DNA from 2 places in the Sphingomonas sp. Sph1(2015) genome. Region 2 is predicted to be linked to the other one. Evidence: predicted binding sites of a transcription regulator. Region 2 holds the regulator's gene; the other holds the start of a gene.
What was found. Region 2 encodes LexA, which represses DNA repair genes until DNA is damaged. Its sites were predicted from a motif close to GTTCCNCNCTTGTTCT; they were not measured.

Region 1 (7,326 bases), on a different contig from region 2:
CGGCCCGAGGCGAGATAGTTCATCGCCTGGTTGGCCAGTACGCCGGTCATCGTGTCGAGCAGTGCCATGTCGATCTGCTGCCCGCGCCCGGTCCGGGTCCGCATGTGGAGGGCGGCCTGGATCGCGATGACGGCATAGAGTCCGGTCATGATATCGGCCAGCGCCACGCCGATCTTCTGCGGCGCTCCGTCCGGTTCGCCGGTCAGGTCCATGATGCCGCTCATGCCCTGTACGATGAAGTCGTATCCGGCGCGCGGCGCATAGGGACCATCCTGCCCGAAGCCGGTGATCGAGCAATAGATCAGGCGCGGATTTGTCGCCGACAGGCTGTCGTAATCCAGGCCATAGCGGGCAAGGCCGCCCAGCTTGAAATTCTCGATCACCACATCGGCGTCGGCGATGAGCGCGCGGACCTTTGCCTGTCCCTCTGGCGTGGCGAAGTCGGCGACGACCGAGGTCTTGCCGCGATTGGCCGCATGGAAATAGGCGGCGTCCTGTGTGCCGTCCGGGTTGGGAATGAAGGGCGGCCCCCAGCGGCGCGTGTCGTCGCCATCGGGGCTTTCGACCTTGACCACCTCCGCGCCGAGATCGGCCAGCACCTGTCCCGCCCAGGGACCGGCGAGGATACGGGCGAGTTCGACGACTTTCAGTCCGGCGAGGGGAGCGGGTTTTGTCATCCTAATTCCTCCCCATCGTCAGATGGGGAGGGGGACCGCGCCCGAAGGCCGTGGTGGAGGGGCCGGGGCATAAGCCCCTCCACCATCGCTGACGCGATGGTCCCCCTCCCCAAGCATAGCTTGGGGAGGAATGGGGACTTGCTCAAAACGCCGCGATCCCGGTGATGGCGCGGCCCAGGATCAGCGCATGGACGTCGTGCGCGCCTTCATAGGTGTTGACCGTTTCCAGGTTCATCAGGTGGCGCATCACCTGATATTCACCCGAAATGCCGTTGCCGCCGTGCATGTCGCGGGCGACACGGGCAACGTCCAGGGCCTTGCCGACATTGTTGCGCTTCACGATCGAGATCATCTCGGGCGCGAACCGGCCTTCGTCCATCAGCCGTCCGACACGAAGCGACGCCTGCAGGCCCAGCGCGATCTCGGTTTCCATGTCGGCCAGCTTCTTCTGGTACAGCTGCGTCGCGGCCAGCGGCCGTCCGAACTGCTTGCGGTCCAGGCCATATTGGCGTGCCGCGTGAAAACAGAATTCCGCCGCCCCCAATGCCCCCCAGCTGATGCCGTAGCGCGCGCGGTTGAGGCAGCCGAACGGCCCCTTCAGTCCCTCGACATGCGGCAGCAGGGCGTCTTCGCCGACCGCCACCTCGTCCATCATCACCATGCCGGTGATCGAGGCGCGCAAGGACAGCTTGTTCTCGATCTTCGGCGCGGACAGGCCCTTCATGCCCTTTTCCAGCACGAAGCCCCGGATCGCGCCACCATGCGCCTCCGACTTGGCCCAGATTACGAAGACGTCGGCGATGGGGGAGTTGGAAATCCAGGTCTTGGCGCCCGACAGCACATAGCCGCCATCGACCTTTTTCGCCGTGGTGCGCATGCCCCCGGGATCGGAACCGGCATCGGGTTCGGTCAGGCCGAAACAGCCGATCCACTCGCCGCTCGCCAGCCTGGGCAGGTAACGGCTCTTCTGTTCGTCGGAGCCGTAGGCATGGATTGGATACATGACCAGGCTGGACTGCACGCTCATCATCGAGCGGTATCCGCTGTCGATCCGCTCCACCTCGCGGGCGATCAGGCCATAGGCGACATAGGATGCGCCCACGCCACCGAACTCTTCGGGGATGGTGGGGCCGAGCAGGCCCAGCTGACCCATCTCGCGGAAGATGTCCGGGTCGGTATGTTCGTTGGCAAAAGCGTCGATGATGCGCGGGGTCAGCCGGTCGTCGGCATAGGCGCGCGCGGTGTCGCGGATCATCCGCTCGTCATCGGTCAGCTGGTCGTCGAGCAGGAACGGGTCCGCCCAGTCGAACTTGCCCATCGGGGACATTGGTTTCTCTCCTTATGTCCCCGCTTCTCGGGAAGGCCGGGGGTTTTGTCCACCCCCGGTGCCTATTCCTCCGCTGCAAGGGGAGGGGAACCATGCGCAGCATGGTGGAGGGGTGTCACCCGTGGTGAGGGCAGGAAACCTCGCCGACCGGGGGCCACCCCTCCGTCAGGCCTGCGGCCTGCCACCTCCCCTGCAAGGGGAGGAAAGACCGGCTTACAGCTTGAAGCTGAGCGTTGCGCGCAGGTCGCGACCGGCCAAAGGCGCGAAGTCCTTCAGGACGCTGGCATGGCGGCGCGCATCCACGTCGAAGATGTTGTTCGCCGACAGGGTCAGTGTCGTCGGATTGACCGCGCCCCAGGGCTTCAACTGGACCGAGGCGTTGACCAGCGTGAAGCCGTCGGTCGGCGTTTCCAGGCCCAGCACGCGGGTCTGTTTGAAGCTGCGCTCTACCTCGACGCGCGCATTCACGCTCTCAGAGTGCGCTTCCAGCCCGCCGAGCAGGCGCAGCGGCGGGATGCGCGGGGCGGGGCCGGTGCCGATGATCTGGGCATGGACATAATCGCCCAGCAGGTCGGCATTGATCGCATATTGGCCGATCGTGGCGAGGCGCAGCGAGCCCTCCGCCTCGATGCCGTAATAGCGGGCATCGGCCTGGGTATAGGCGAAGCAGGGCAGGTCGACCTCGCGGCCCGAGGGCGCGGCGGCGGCTTCGCACGGACGCTGCTGGACCAAGGCGTCGTAGATATAGTTGGAGAAGCGGTTGTAATAGGCCGAGGCGTCGAAGCTATAGCCTTCGCCATGCCCGTGGACGGTCGCCTCGATACCCCAGCTCGACTCCTTCTTGAAGTCCGGATTGCCCAGTTCATAAGCTTCGGTCCCGGCATGGGGGCCGTTGGCGAACAGCTCCTCGGCGGACGGCGCGCGCTCGGTGCGCGACAGATTCAGGCCCGCCCGCCAGTCGGGCGCGAAGCCGTAGCTGGCGCCGATCGAGCCTGAAAAGGCGTCGAAGCTGCGCTGGCCCCGGAAGAAGCGGTCGTCGCTGACGGCCGTGCGCGCAGTCAGCGAGGTGTGCTCGTAGCGCGCACCCGCCTCCATCTTGAAGGCGCCGCGATCCAGCTGTTGCAGGGTGAACAGGCCGACCTGCGCGGTGTTGTTGCGCGGCAGGAACGCCTCCTCGCCGCGCACATCGAAGTCGCGGTTGAAGAACTGGACGCCGGACGCGCCCTGCCAGCCGTTCCGCTTGGTCTGGACCAGTTCCAGGCGGCTCTCGATACCCTTGTTGTAAAAGGCGGTGCCGACCTCGCCACTCTCCTCCAGCTCGAAATGGCGATATTCGGCAGCACCGGCGCGCAGGCGGATGCGGTCGAGGAATCCGCCGCCCGTCTCGATCTCGCCGCGCAGGTCGAGGCGGTTCTGGACCAGGCTGAGGCGCGGGGCTTCGGGTTCCTCGCCCCCCGGCGTCAGGGTGTAGCGGACCGGCACGCCGTACAGGCTGTCATAATGGCTGTAGGCGATGCCCAGCGAGCCGGTGTCGGTGATCAGCGACCCGCCGACACCCGCCGTCCAGGTCTCGCTGGCGGTGTTGGGCAGGCGACCGCGAAGGTTCGCGACCCGGCCGAAGTCGAGCGGATCGTTGGGGGCCTGCGCCGCCGACGCCTGCGCCTCGGCACGGGCGCGGGGGGACAGGACATAGCCGCCGATCTTCAGGTCGTCGGTCTTCAGGTACGAGCCATCGGCGTGCAGCACGAACTGCTTGCCGACCGCGACATCCGTCGCGCCCGCCACCGAACGCTCGGTCGCGGCCGAGCCATAGGTCGCCATGCCCGACAGGCGATAACCCTTTTCCGGCACCGAGCGCGGGATGCGCGTGTCGATGACGTTGACCACGCCGCCCACCGCCGACGATCCGAACAGCAGCGCCGAGGGACCGCGCAGCACCTCGACCCGCTCGGCGAGCAGCGGGTTGATGACGACGGCATGGTCGACGCTGGTGTTCGACACGTCGATCGAACCGATGCCATCGGTCAGCACGCGGATACGCTCGCCCTGGAAACCGCGCAGCACGGGGCGTGAGGCGTTGGGGCCGAACGAGGTCGCCGACACGCCCGGCTGGCGCGCCAGCGTCTCGCCGATGGTCGGGCGGATCGAGCGTTCCAGTTCCGCGCCGGTGACGATCGAAGTGCCCGACAGCACATCGGCCTCCGACTGCTGGACCGGCGCGGTCACGACGATCTCGCGGCCGCGATTGGCCGCCGTGGCGTTGGTGGTCTGCGCGGCGGCGGGAGCGGCCAGCAGGCTGGCAAGCGCGGTGACGGACAGGCCGGACAGGAGAACGGGCTTGAACAAGGGACGGCTCCGATTTGTGATGCCTTGCCGACTACAGTCTTGTTACAACATATCAAGGAAAAATTCATGCGCCTGTCATCCGTTCGCCGCGTCCAGGCATAGCAGGACGCGCAACCCGCGCGGTTCCGTCTCCACCGCGATGTCGGCGATCAGGTCGCGGCCGAGCGGAATGTCCGCTTCGGGCAGGGCAGCCAGCCAGCGGGTCAGGGCGGGGCCGGGCATGGCGTCGAGCGTCAGGACGATCACCGATCCGCTGAACGTCACCGAACACCAGGGTTCGACCATGGCGACCGTCAACCGCACCGCGCATCCGGCGCGCGCCGCATGGGCGACCAGCGTGCGGGCCAGCCGTTCGCCACGATCGGCGGGGCGGCGGCTGGAGGTGGTGCGCGGCGACGGGGCGCGCTCGATCCGGGCATGAACGGTCATGCGGTCTGTCCCTTGATGAAGGCGGTGACGCGCGCGATCATCTCAGGCCCCGGCTCGCGTCCCTTGCGCAGGTCGCTGACCAGCCGGGGATCATTGACCGCCAGCCGCCCGAACTTCGTCTCGGGCATGAGGCTGGCCTTCAGATAGCGGTCGATCACTCCCAACAATTCCATGGACATTCTCCCAAAGTCCGATTCTTGTTCCGATGTTCATGATCTGTTCTGATTTCCAACTTGTCTAGGAAAATTCCTATGCCTATATTCGGGAGCATGGCAGGCATGGACATCAGGACGACATTACAGGCGCTTGCGGCGGATGCCGGGGTCAGCCTGGCGGCCTTGTCGCGGATGATCGGCCGCAACGACGCCTATCTCCAGCAGTTCGTGCAGCGCGGCAGCCCACGTGTGCTGGCGGAAGCCGACCGGCGGCAGCTGGCGGAGTTTTTCGGGGTGGCCGAGGCGCGGCTGGGCGCGCTGCCCGAAACCGGACCGATGCTGGTCCCCCGGCTGGCGGTCGCGGCGTCGGCGGGGCCGGGGGCGACGGTCGATGACGAGGTGATGATCGGTGTCGAGGCGATCGATCGCGGGTTGGCGAGGCGGCTGGGGCTCAGCGACGGGGCGGCTTCGGTGATCCGGGTGCGGGGGGATTCGATGGCGCCGGGGCTGCTCGACGGCGATCATCTGGTGGTCGATCAGCGCGACGTCCGGCCCAATGCGCGCGGCGGGCTTTACGTGATCCGGGTCGGCGAAGTGCTGATGGTCAAGCGGGTGCGGCTGGCGGCAGGGGGGCTGGTCGCGACCAGCGACAACCCCGCCGCGCCGCCGGTGCCGGACGGTCCGATCGCGGTGATCGGTCGCGTCGTCTGGCAGATGCGGCTGCCGAGCTGATCCTCCCCGCTCGCGGGGAGGGGGACCGTCGCGTCAGCGACGGTGGAGGGGGATTGCGACGAGGGACGACCTTTGTGGAAGCCCCCCCTCCGTCAGGCCTTCGGCCTGCCACCTCCCCGAACCGGGGAGGATTATGATTTACCTACCCCACCACCAGATCAGCAGCGCCACGACGATCCCGATCGCCAGACCGATCAATACCCCCATGGTGACCTCGCCGGTCGCCAGCCCCGCGACGATCCCGCCGACCACGCCCAACGCGATGAAGATGCCCCCGGCATGAGCGGAAGACTGGGGAGGGCGCGGTATTTGCGGGTCGTTCATGGCGCCATTCCTGCCATGCGCGGGGGCACGAAACCAGCCATCCATGGTCGAAATCGGGTTAACCATTTCAGGGGGTGGTTAAATTCATAACCCGCGCCTAGGGGTGCCCTCCGAAGTTTCACGGCGCGGTTCCGGGGGGAGATTCCATGCGCGATTTTCGCGACGCTTATGTCGCGCCATTCCTGACCGGTCGAGATGTGGCGGACGCCGCCGAGATGATGGAAACCTTTGGCCTGGCGGCGAGCGGCGAAGCCGCTGCCCGCGCCGATCGCAGCCGCGACCAGGGCAATCACATCCATTTCTGTCGCTGGCGCCAGATCGAGCGGCTGATCGACCTGCTGTCCTGCCAGGAGGCGGTCGGCACCGTTCACTAGGTGTCTGGTCGCGACATGTGGTCGATCCGGCCGATGGTGACGACCATGACTTCGGCCTTCACGGCGTCGTTTCCCCCGTCGACCGGCCGGCCTCCGGTCAGAAGCGAAAGCGCAATTCCGCCAGCATGGTCCGGGGTTCGCCCGGGAAGCTGCCGCTTTGCAGCGAGAAGCCGGAGGCGGCATAGCGTCTGTCGAACAGGTTATCAACGCGCAGCATCAGCTCCATGATGCCCAGCGACTTGGTGATCGAGGCATCGAAGATCGTATAGGGCTGTACCGCCTGGCCCGACAGGCTGATCCGGCTCGACAGATATTCGCCACCAAAGCCGATCGCGGTGCCGATCGGGGCGAACTGATAACGGGTCCAGAAGCCGAGCTGGTGCTGCGGCGCATTGGCGAAGCGGTTGCCGACCGCATTGGTCAGCGACTGGCCCGCAACGGTGCCGGTGATCCGGGTGTCGTTATAGGCGTAATTGGCCATCAGCGCCCAGCTGGGCGTGATGTCGGTCGCCAGGTCGATCTCGATCCCCTTGCTCGTCACCTGGCCGATGGGGCGCAGCTGATCCTGCCCGTTGACGGGCGCCAGGCTGGGATCGACCTGAAGCATGTTGCGGCGGACGATCCGATAGACCGCCGCATTGGCCTGGAGCCGCCCGCCCAGCAGCACCGACTTGACGCCGCCTTCGACCTGCCCGCCCGTGACCGGCGCGAAGGGGCCGCCCGCATCGGGATTCTGGTTGGCGGCGCTTTGCGGCTCGAAACTGCCCGACCAGCTGGCGTAGAGCGACACGTCCTTGCGCGGCTTGACGATCGCCCCGGCGCGATAGGTGAAGCGGCCGTCGCTGTAGGACGGGTTCGCGGTCACCCGCCCGGCGGTGGTGGTGGTCACCGCGTCGTCGAACTGGTCGTAACGGACACCGCCGACCAGCAGCAGCGCGTCGGTGACGCTGACCTGATCCTGA
Region 2 (7,326 bases):
GTCGATGTCGGGGCCAAGATGGTCACGGCGCGCCAGGCGGTGGCGCAAGGTCGCATCACCATGAGCCGCGACGCCGCCGCCGCGATCCGCGCGGGCAGTGTCCAGAAGGGCGATGTGCTGGCGGTCGCGCGGGTGGCGGGCATCATGGCCGCCAAGAAGACCAGCGACCTCATCCCGCTTTGCCACCCCCTGCCGCTGAGCAAGGTGGAGATCGACCTGGCGCTGGACGAAGCAGGCGTGACCGCCACCGCCACCGCCGCCACGGCGGGCCAGACCGGCGTCGAGATGGAGGCGCTGACCGCCGTATCGGTGACGCTGCTGACCGTCTATGACATGGCAAAGGCACTCGATAAGCGCATGGTGATCGGTGATATTCGCCTGATCGCCAAGACGGGCGGCAAGTCGGGCGACTGGCACGCCTGACGCTTCCGATACGCGGAACGGACGCTGCCCGAAAGCGTCCTAGGGCCAAAAGGAGCGACCGTCATTCTTCTCCCCGTCCTAGAAGCCCAGGCCCGGCTGCTCGCCCTGGGCAGCACGCGCCCCGTCGTCGAACTGCCCTTGCGCGAAGCCGCCGGGCGCTGGGCCGCCCGAGACGTGACCGCACGGCGGACCCAGCCAGCGCACGACCTGTCGGCGATGGACGGCTATGCGATCCGTTTCGAGGATATGCCGGGGCCGTGGACGGTCATCGGCGAAAGCGCGGCGGGGCGGCCCTTTGCCGGTTCGGTAGACTGCGGACAGGCGACGCGCATCTTTACCGGGGCGGCCCTGCCGGACGGTGCCGACACCGTTCTCGTCCAGGAGGAAGCGACACGTGACGGCGCAACCCTGACGCTGGCAGGTGAAGGCCCCGCCCATCAGGGTCGCAATGTCCGGCGGCGCGGATTGGACTTTTCCGAAGGTGCCACGCTGGTCGCCGCCGGGCAGCGATTGACCCCTGCGCGGATCGCGGTGGCCGCGACCGGCGGTCACGCCACCCTGCCAGTCCGACCGGCCGTCCGGGTCGCGATTGCCGCGACCGGCGACGAACTGGTCCCGCCCGGCAGCACTGATCCCACCGCCCTGCCCGAATCCAACGGCGTGATGCTGGCGGCGATGCTTGCCGACCTGCCGGTCGAGATCATCGACCTGGGCATCCTGCCCGACAATCTCGAACGCCTGCGCGACGCCTTTGCCTCGGTCGAGGCCGATCTGCTGGTCACGACCGGCGGCGCCTCGGTCGGCGATCATGACCTGGTACAGCCCGCACTGAAGGCGGCCGGGGGCAGCGTCGATTTCTGGCGCATCGCGCTTCGCCCCGGCAAGCCGATGATGGCCGGGCGACTGGGCGATACGGTGGTGCTCAGCCTGCCGGGCAATCCCGTCTCGGCCTTCGTCACCGCGACGCTGTTCGTCCGGCCGCTGATTTCGCATCTGGCGGGCGCCGCCGATCCCCTGCCCAAGCCCATTCCCGCCGTGCTGGGCGAGGATTTGCCCGCCAATGGTCCGCGCATCGACTATCTGCGCGCCGCGATGCTCGACGGGCGGGTCCATGCGGCGGCCATTCAGGACAGCTCGATGCTGCTGACCCTGGCGCGGTCGACCTGCCTGATCATCCGCCCGCCCCATGCCCCCGCCGCCGCCATGGGCGACTCGGCGGAAATCCTGATGCTCGCTTGACGCAAGCCAAAACGTTCCATATAAGTTCCGCGTCTGTTCTGGACGGAGGATCGCGATGCTCACCGCAAAGCAGCATGAGCTTGTCTGCTTCATCAACGACCGTTTGAAGGAAACCGGCGTCTCGCCGTCCTTTGAGGAGATGAAGGAGGCGCTGGACCTCAAGTCCAAATCGGGTGTCCACCGCCTGATCTCCGCGCTGGAGGAACGCCACTTCATTCGCCGCCTGCCCAATCGCGCCCGTGCGCTGGAGGTGCTGCGGATGCCCGACCGGCCCGAGAAGCCTGCCGCGGCGGAACCCGCGTCTGGCAACATTCGCACGCCTGCCGCGCGTCCGGCGATCGAACCCGCCAATGACGTGGTCGAAATCCCGCTGCACGGCCGGATCGCCGCCGGTTTGCCGATCGAAGCGTTCGAAGACAGCGCAATGCTGGCCGTGCCCGCCGCGCTGCTGGGCTCGGGCGAGCATTATGCGCTGGAAGTATCCGGCGATTCGATGGTCGAGGCGGGTATCCTGGACGGCGACTATGCGCTGATCCGCCGCACCGATGTCGCGCGCGACGGACAGATCGTGGTCGCGCTGATCGATGATAGCGAAGCGACGCTGAAATATTTCCGGCGGGAGGGCTCGATGGTCCGCCTCGACCCCGCCAACCGGGCCTATGATCCGCAGCGTTACGCGCCCGCGCAGGTCCGGGTGCAGGGTAAGTTATCGGGCATCTTGCGCCGCTACGAATAAGGGCAGCGGAAAACCCTGCCGGACCGCTCGGCCATGGCAAATGGGGCCGGTCGGCGTCGGGCGCCCTTATCCGGTTCCGGACAGCGAACGCCTCCGCCCGCGAAGACGGTTTGAACGCTGTCCAGTACATCGCACCTGGTTGACGAAGAGGCCTATAGCCCTCCGCCTTGTCCGGCGATCGACCATGGATGTCGATCGCCGGGTTGGCGCACCACCCCCACCATGGGGGGATCGAGCCGGATGGATATCCCGCCAGTCCGCTTGAAGACAGTGCTGTCCAGTTTCAACCAGCGCGGCCGGCACGCATCGGGCAGGCGACGGTCGGCGATGATGATGTCCATCTGGCCACAAAGCGCGACCAGTTCTGTCCATGGCACCGGATAGCCACTGCGCGTCGCGGCGATCCGCCAGCGCCGTCCGCCCTGCTCCAGAACGGTCACGCACATATCCCGCCCGCAACGCGCCGCCGGTTGATCGGCCAGCGCCATCGGCTGGGCATCGGTGCCGCTCAGTTCGGACAGGGTGGTCCGCATATAATCCCCCGCCCGGTCACGCAGCAGCGCCATGCCCTGCCCCATCGCGATCCCGGCATGGCGCCCGTCACCGGTCACGATGAGGTCGGGCGCAGGGGCGGCGAGCATGACCGATAGCCCGGCCATCAATGCGGGCGTCCCGAGCCATCGCCACCGGGTCCGCCAAAGAGCGATCCATAGTCCCCCCACGACCGCCAGCCCGAACGCCCATCCCGACGCCACGGGCAAGGCGACCACCGATCCCGGGATGGCGGACACGGCATGAGCCAGCTTCAGCAACAGACCCAGGGCCTGTCCCAGCAACCACCAGACAGGACCACCCAACCCCATGGGCTCCAGCAACAAGGCGACCATCTCCAGCGGCATGGCGATGAAGGTCGTCCAGGGAATGGCGACGATATTGGCCAGCGCGCCGTAAAGCCCCGCCTTGTGGAAATGATGGATGGCGATCGGCATCAGCGCCGCCTCGACCACCAATCCGGTCAGCAGCAACGCGCCCAGATGTCGCAGGGCCGCCCAGCGCCAATCGGGATGCGGCCCCAGCCCGCGGCGGATCGCGGAATGCTCGTGCAGCGCGACAATGGCGGTGATCGCCGCGAAGGACAGTTGGAAACTGGCACCCACCAACGCCTCGGGCCGGAAGATCAGCACGATCAGCGCCCCCGCCGCAACGAGGCGCAACGTCATCGCCTCCCGCCCCATGGCCAGGGCGGCAAGGACCAGCATCGCCGCGACACAGGACCGTATCGTCGGAACCTCCGATCCGGTCAGCCACGTATATCCGACGGCGGCAACCGCCCCCGCCGCCGCGCCGATCAGCGGCAGTCGGACCCGCAACGCCAGCCATGGCCAGAGCGCCAGCAATCTGATCGTCAGCACCATCACGATCCCGACGACCGCCGTGATGTGAAGGCCGCTGACCGACAGCAGATGCGCCAGCCCCGCGCGCCGCATCGCCTCCGCATCGTCCTGCGCGATCGCGCCGACATCGCCCGTCGCCAGCGCCGCCGCGATCCCGCCCGCGCTGCCCGGAACCTGCGCCGTGATCCGCTGCGACAGGCGCTGGCGCAAACCGGGGCCTTGATCGGCCAAACGCAGCATCCGCACCGGCGCAAAACCGCGTCCCGTGGCGCCGATCCCCTGAAACCAAGCCGCGCGCGCGAAATCATAGCCTCCGGGCGCGACCGGCCCGGCGGGGGGCATCAGCCGCGCCCGCAACCGGACTTGTGCGCCCTGCCCCAATCCGACCGGCGCGTCCTCCTGCGGCAACGATATTCGAAGCCGCGGCGGCAGCCTTAGACGCCGCCCGCGCCCATCCTGCGCCTGTACAGGCCGCAGCATCAGCCGGACGATCTGCCGCGCCGCCAAAGGTTCGGCCGCCTCCACCTCGGCGACCATATCCGCCATCACCGGCCGCGCGAGGACAGGCGCACGAACGGACTCGGCGCGTGCCCAGGCCAGCAGCATTCCCGCCATGACCAGCATCGCCGCCACACCAATGGCGCGCATCACCCGCCCGCCATCGGACAGGGTCACCGCCGCCAGTCCGACGCCCCCGGCCGCCAGCACCACTGCCGCCCAGGCTCGCGGATCGGGCAGCACGAACCACGCCGCAATCCCGGCCCCCAGCATCACCGGCGTCCATAACGGAATCTGGTTCCGCTCGGCCTCGGCCCATTGCTCCACCACGCGAAGGCGCGGCATTTGGCGGCGCGGACGCTTGATGCTAGGGGCTGCGGCGGCTGACTGGGCCATCGAATCTTATGCTGGGAGTATGCGCGGTTGAGCGCAACACATGATATCGCCACCGGATCGACCATGAGCGGAGTCGTGACCCGTTTCGCGCCCTCGCCGACCGGATTCCTTCACATCGGCGGCGCGCGCACCGCGCTGTTCAACTGGCTGTTCGCGCGGGCGAATGGCGGCAAGTTCCTGCTGCGGATCGAGGATACCGATCGCGCCCGCTCGACCCAGCCCGCGATCGACGCGATCCTGGACGGCATGCGCTGGCTGGGCCTGGACTGGGACGGCGACGCCGTGTTCCAGTTCGCCCGCGCCGACCGCCATGCCGAGGTCGCCCGCGAGATGATGGCCAAGGGCCATGCCTATCGCTGCTACATGACGCAGGAAGAGATCGCCGCCCAGCGCGAAGCGGCACAGGCCGCCAAGCAGCCGCTGCGCATCCGTTCGCCCTGGCGCGACGCCGATCCCGCCACCGCGCCGGAGGGCCAGCCCTTCGTCGTCCGCCTGCGCGCCCCGCGCGACGGGGCGGTCACGATCGAGGATCGGGTCCAGGGCAGCGTCACCGTGCAGAATGCCGAGTTGGACGACTTGGTCCTGCTGCGTTCGGACGGCACGCCGACCTATATGCTGGCCGTGGTGGTCGACGACCATGACATGGGCGTGACCCATGTCATCCGCGGCGATGATCACCTGAACAACGCCTTTCGCCAGCTGCCCATCTACAAGGCGATGGGCTGGGCCGAGCCGATCTATGCGCATATCCCGCTGATCCATGGATCGGACGGCGCGAAGCTGTCGAAGCGGCACGGCGCGGTCGGGATCGAGGCGTATCGCGACGAGATGGGCATCCTGCCCGAAGCGCTCGACAATTACCTGCTCCGCCTGGGCTGGGGTCACGGCGATGCCGAGATCATCGCGCGGGACGAGGCGGTGAAGTGGTTCGACCTCGCCGCCGTCGGCAAGGCGCCATCGCGTTTCGACCTGAAGAAGCTCGAAAATCTCAACGGCCATTATATTCGCGAAGCCGATGATGCACGTCTGGCCGAGCTGACCGCCAAGCGGATGGGTGTCGAAGACGTCGCGCTGCTGACCGCCGCCATGCCCGCGCTGAAGCCGCGCGCCGCCAATTTGAACGAATTGGCCGACGGCGCGCGCTTCCTTTTCGCGACCCGTCCGTTGAGCCTGGACGACGCCGCCACCGGCTTGCTCGACGAAAAGGCACGGGGCATTCTCTTTTCCGTTCACACCGCGCTTGACGCGGTGCACAACTGGGATACGGAGCTTTTGGAAGACGCGGTACGCAAAGTGGCCGAAGCCGAGGGCGTGAAGCTCGGTCAGGTCGCCCAGCCGCTCCGCGCTGCCTTGACCGGACGCAAGACGTCTCCGGGAATCTTCGACGTGCTCGTTTTGCTGGGCCGCGAGGAAAGCCTGGGGCGGATTGCGGACCAGATGACCGCAGATAGGAAGGATCACTGAGTATGAGCGACACCGCGAAATTCGACATCGGCGGCAAGGGCTTTGACTATCCGGTCATGTCCGGCTCGATCGGCCCGGACGTGGTCGACATCCGCAAGCTCTATGCGCAGACGGGTGCCTTCACCTATGATCCCGGCTTCACCTCGACCGCGTCGTGCCGGTCGGAGCTGACCTATATCGACGGTGACGAAGGCGTTCTGCTGCACCGCGGCTATCCGATCGGCGAACTGGCCGAGAATAGCAGCTTCATGGAGGTCGCGTACCTCCTGCTGAACGGCGAGCTGCCCAACCACGGCGAGCTGTCCGAGTTCACCACGACCATCACGCGCCACACCATGGTGCATGAGCAGCTGGCGGCATTCTTCCGTGGTTTCCGCCGCGATGCGCACCCGATGGCGATCATGTGCGGCGTCGTCGGCGCGCTGTCGGCCTTTTATCACGATTCGACCGACATCCATGACCCGGTGCAGCGCACCATCGCGTCGCACCGCCTGATCGCCAAGATCCCGACGATCGCGGCGATGGCGTACAAGTACAGCGTGGGCCAGCCCTTCCTGTATCCGGACAACTCGCTGTCCTACACCGGCAACTTCCTGCGCATGACCTTCGGCGTTCCGGCCGAGCCGTATGAGGTGAACCCGGCCGTCGAAAAGGCGATGGACCGCATCTTCATCCTGCACGCCGATCACGAGCAGAACGCGTCGACCTCGACCGTCCGTCTGGCCGGTTCGTCGGGCGCCAATCCGTTCGCCTGCATCGCGGCGGGCATCGCCTGCCTCTGGGGTCCGGCGCATGGCGGCGCGAACGAAGCCGCGCTCAACATGCTCCGCGAGATCGGCACGCCCGATCGCATCCCCGAGTTCATCGCGCGCGCCAAGGACAAGAACGATCCGTTCCGCCTGATGGGCTTCGGTCACCGCGTCTACAAGAACTACGACCCGCGCGCGACCGTGATGCAGAAGACCGTGCGCGAAGTGTTCGACGCGCTGAAGGTCAATGATCCGCTGTTCGAGACGGCGCTGCGCCTTGAAGAGATCGCGCTGAACGACGAATATTTCGTCGAGAAGAAGCTGTTCCCGAACGTCGACTTCTATTCGGGCGTCATCCTGTCGGCGATCGGCTTCCCGACCGAGATGTTCACCGTGCTGTTCGCGCTCGCCCGCACCGTCGGCTGGG

Region 1: the regulator LexA is predicted to act here: its motif matches at 4,968-4,983, upstream of BSZ14_RS01610 (S24 family peptidase).

Annotation. Positions count from the first base shown of each region.
Region 1 is NZ_MQUI01000002.1:143,077-150,402, reverse strand. Features, by position in the region: gene BSZ14_RS01635 (CaiB/BaiF CoA transferase family protein) at 1-677, opposite strand, end outside; gene BSZ14_RS01630 (acyl-CoA dehydrogenase) at 820-2,004, opposite strand; gene BSZ14_RS01625 (TonB-dependent receptor) at 2,218-4,350, opposite strand; gene BSZ14_RS01620 (hypothetical protein) at 4,426-4,779, opposite strand; gene BSZ14_RS19820 (hypothetical protein) at 4,776-4,952, opposite strand; gene BSZ14_RS01610 (S24 family peptidase) at 5,058-5,666, shown strand; gene BSZ14_RS01605 (hypothetical protein) at 5,805-5,990, opposite strand; gene BSZ14_RS01600 (hypothetical protein) at 6,137-6,364, shown strand; gene BSZ14_RS01595 (TonB-dependent siderophore receptor) at 6,462-7,326, opposite strand, start outside.
Region 2 is NZ_MQUI01000001.1:28,838-36,163, forward strand. Features, by position in the region: gene moaC (cyclic pyranopterin monophosphate synthase MoaC) at 1-423, shown strand, start outside; gene BSZ14_RS00150 (molybdopterin molybdotransferase MoeA) at 487-1,662, shown strand; gene lexA (transcriptional repressor LexA) at 1,718-2,398, shown strand; gene BSZ14_RS00160 (ComEC/Rec2 family competence protein) at 2,551-4,635, opposite strand; gene gltX (glutamate--tRNA ligase) at 4,750-6,150, shown strand; gene BSZ14_RS00170 (citrate synthase) at 6,153-7,326, shown strand, end outside.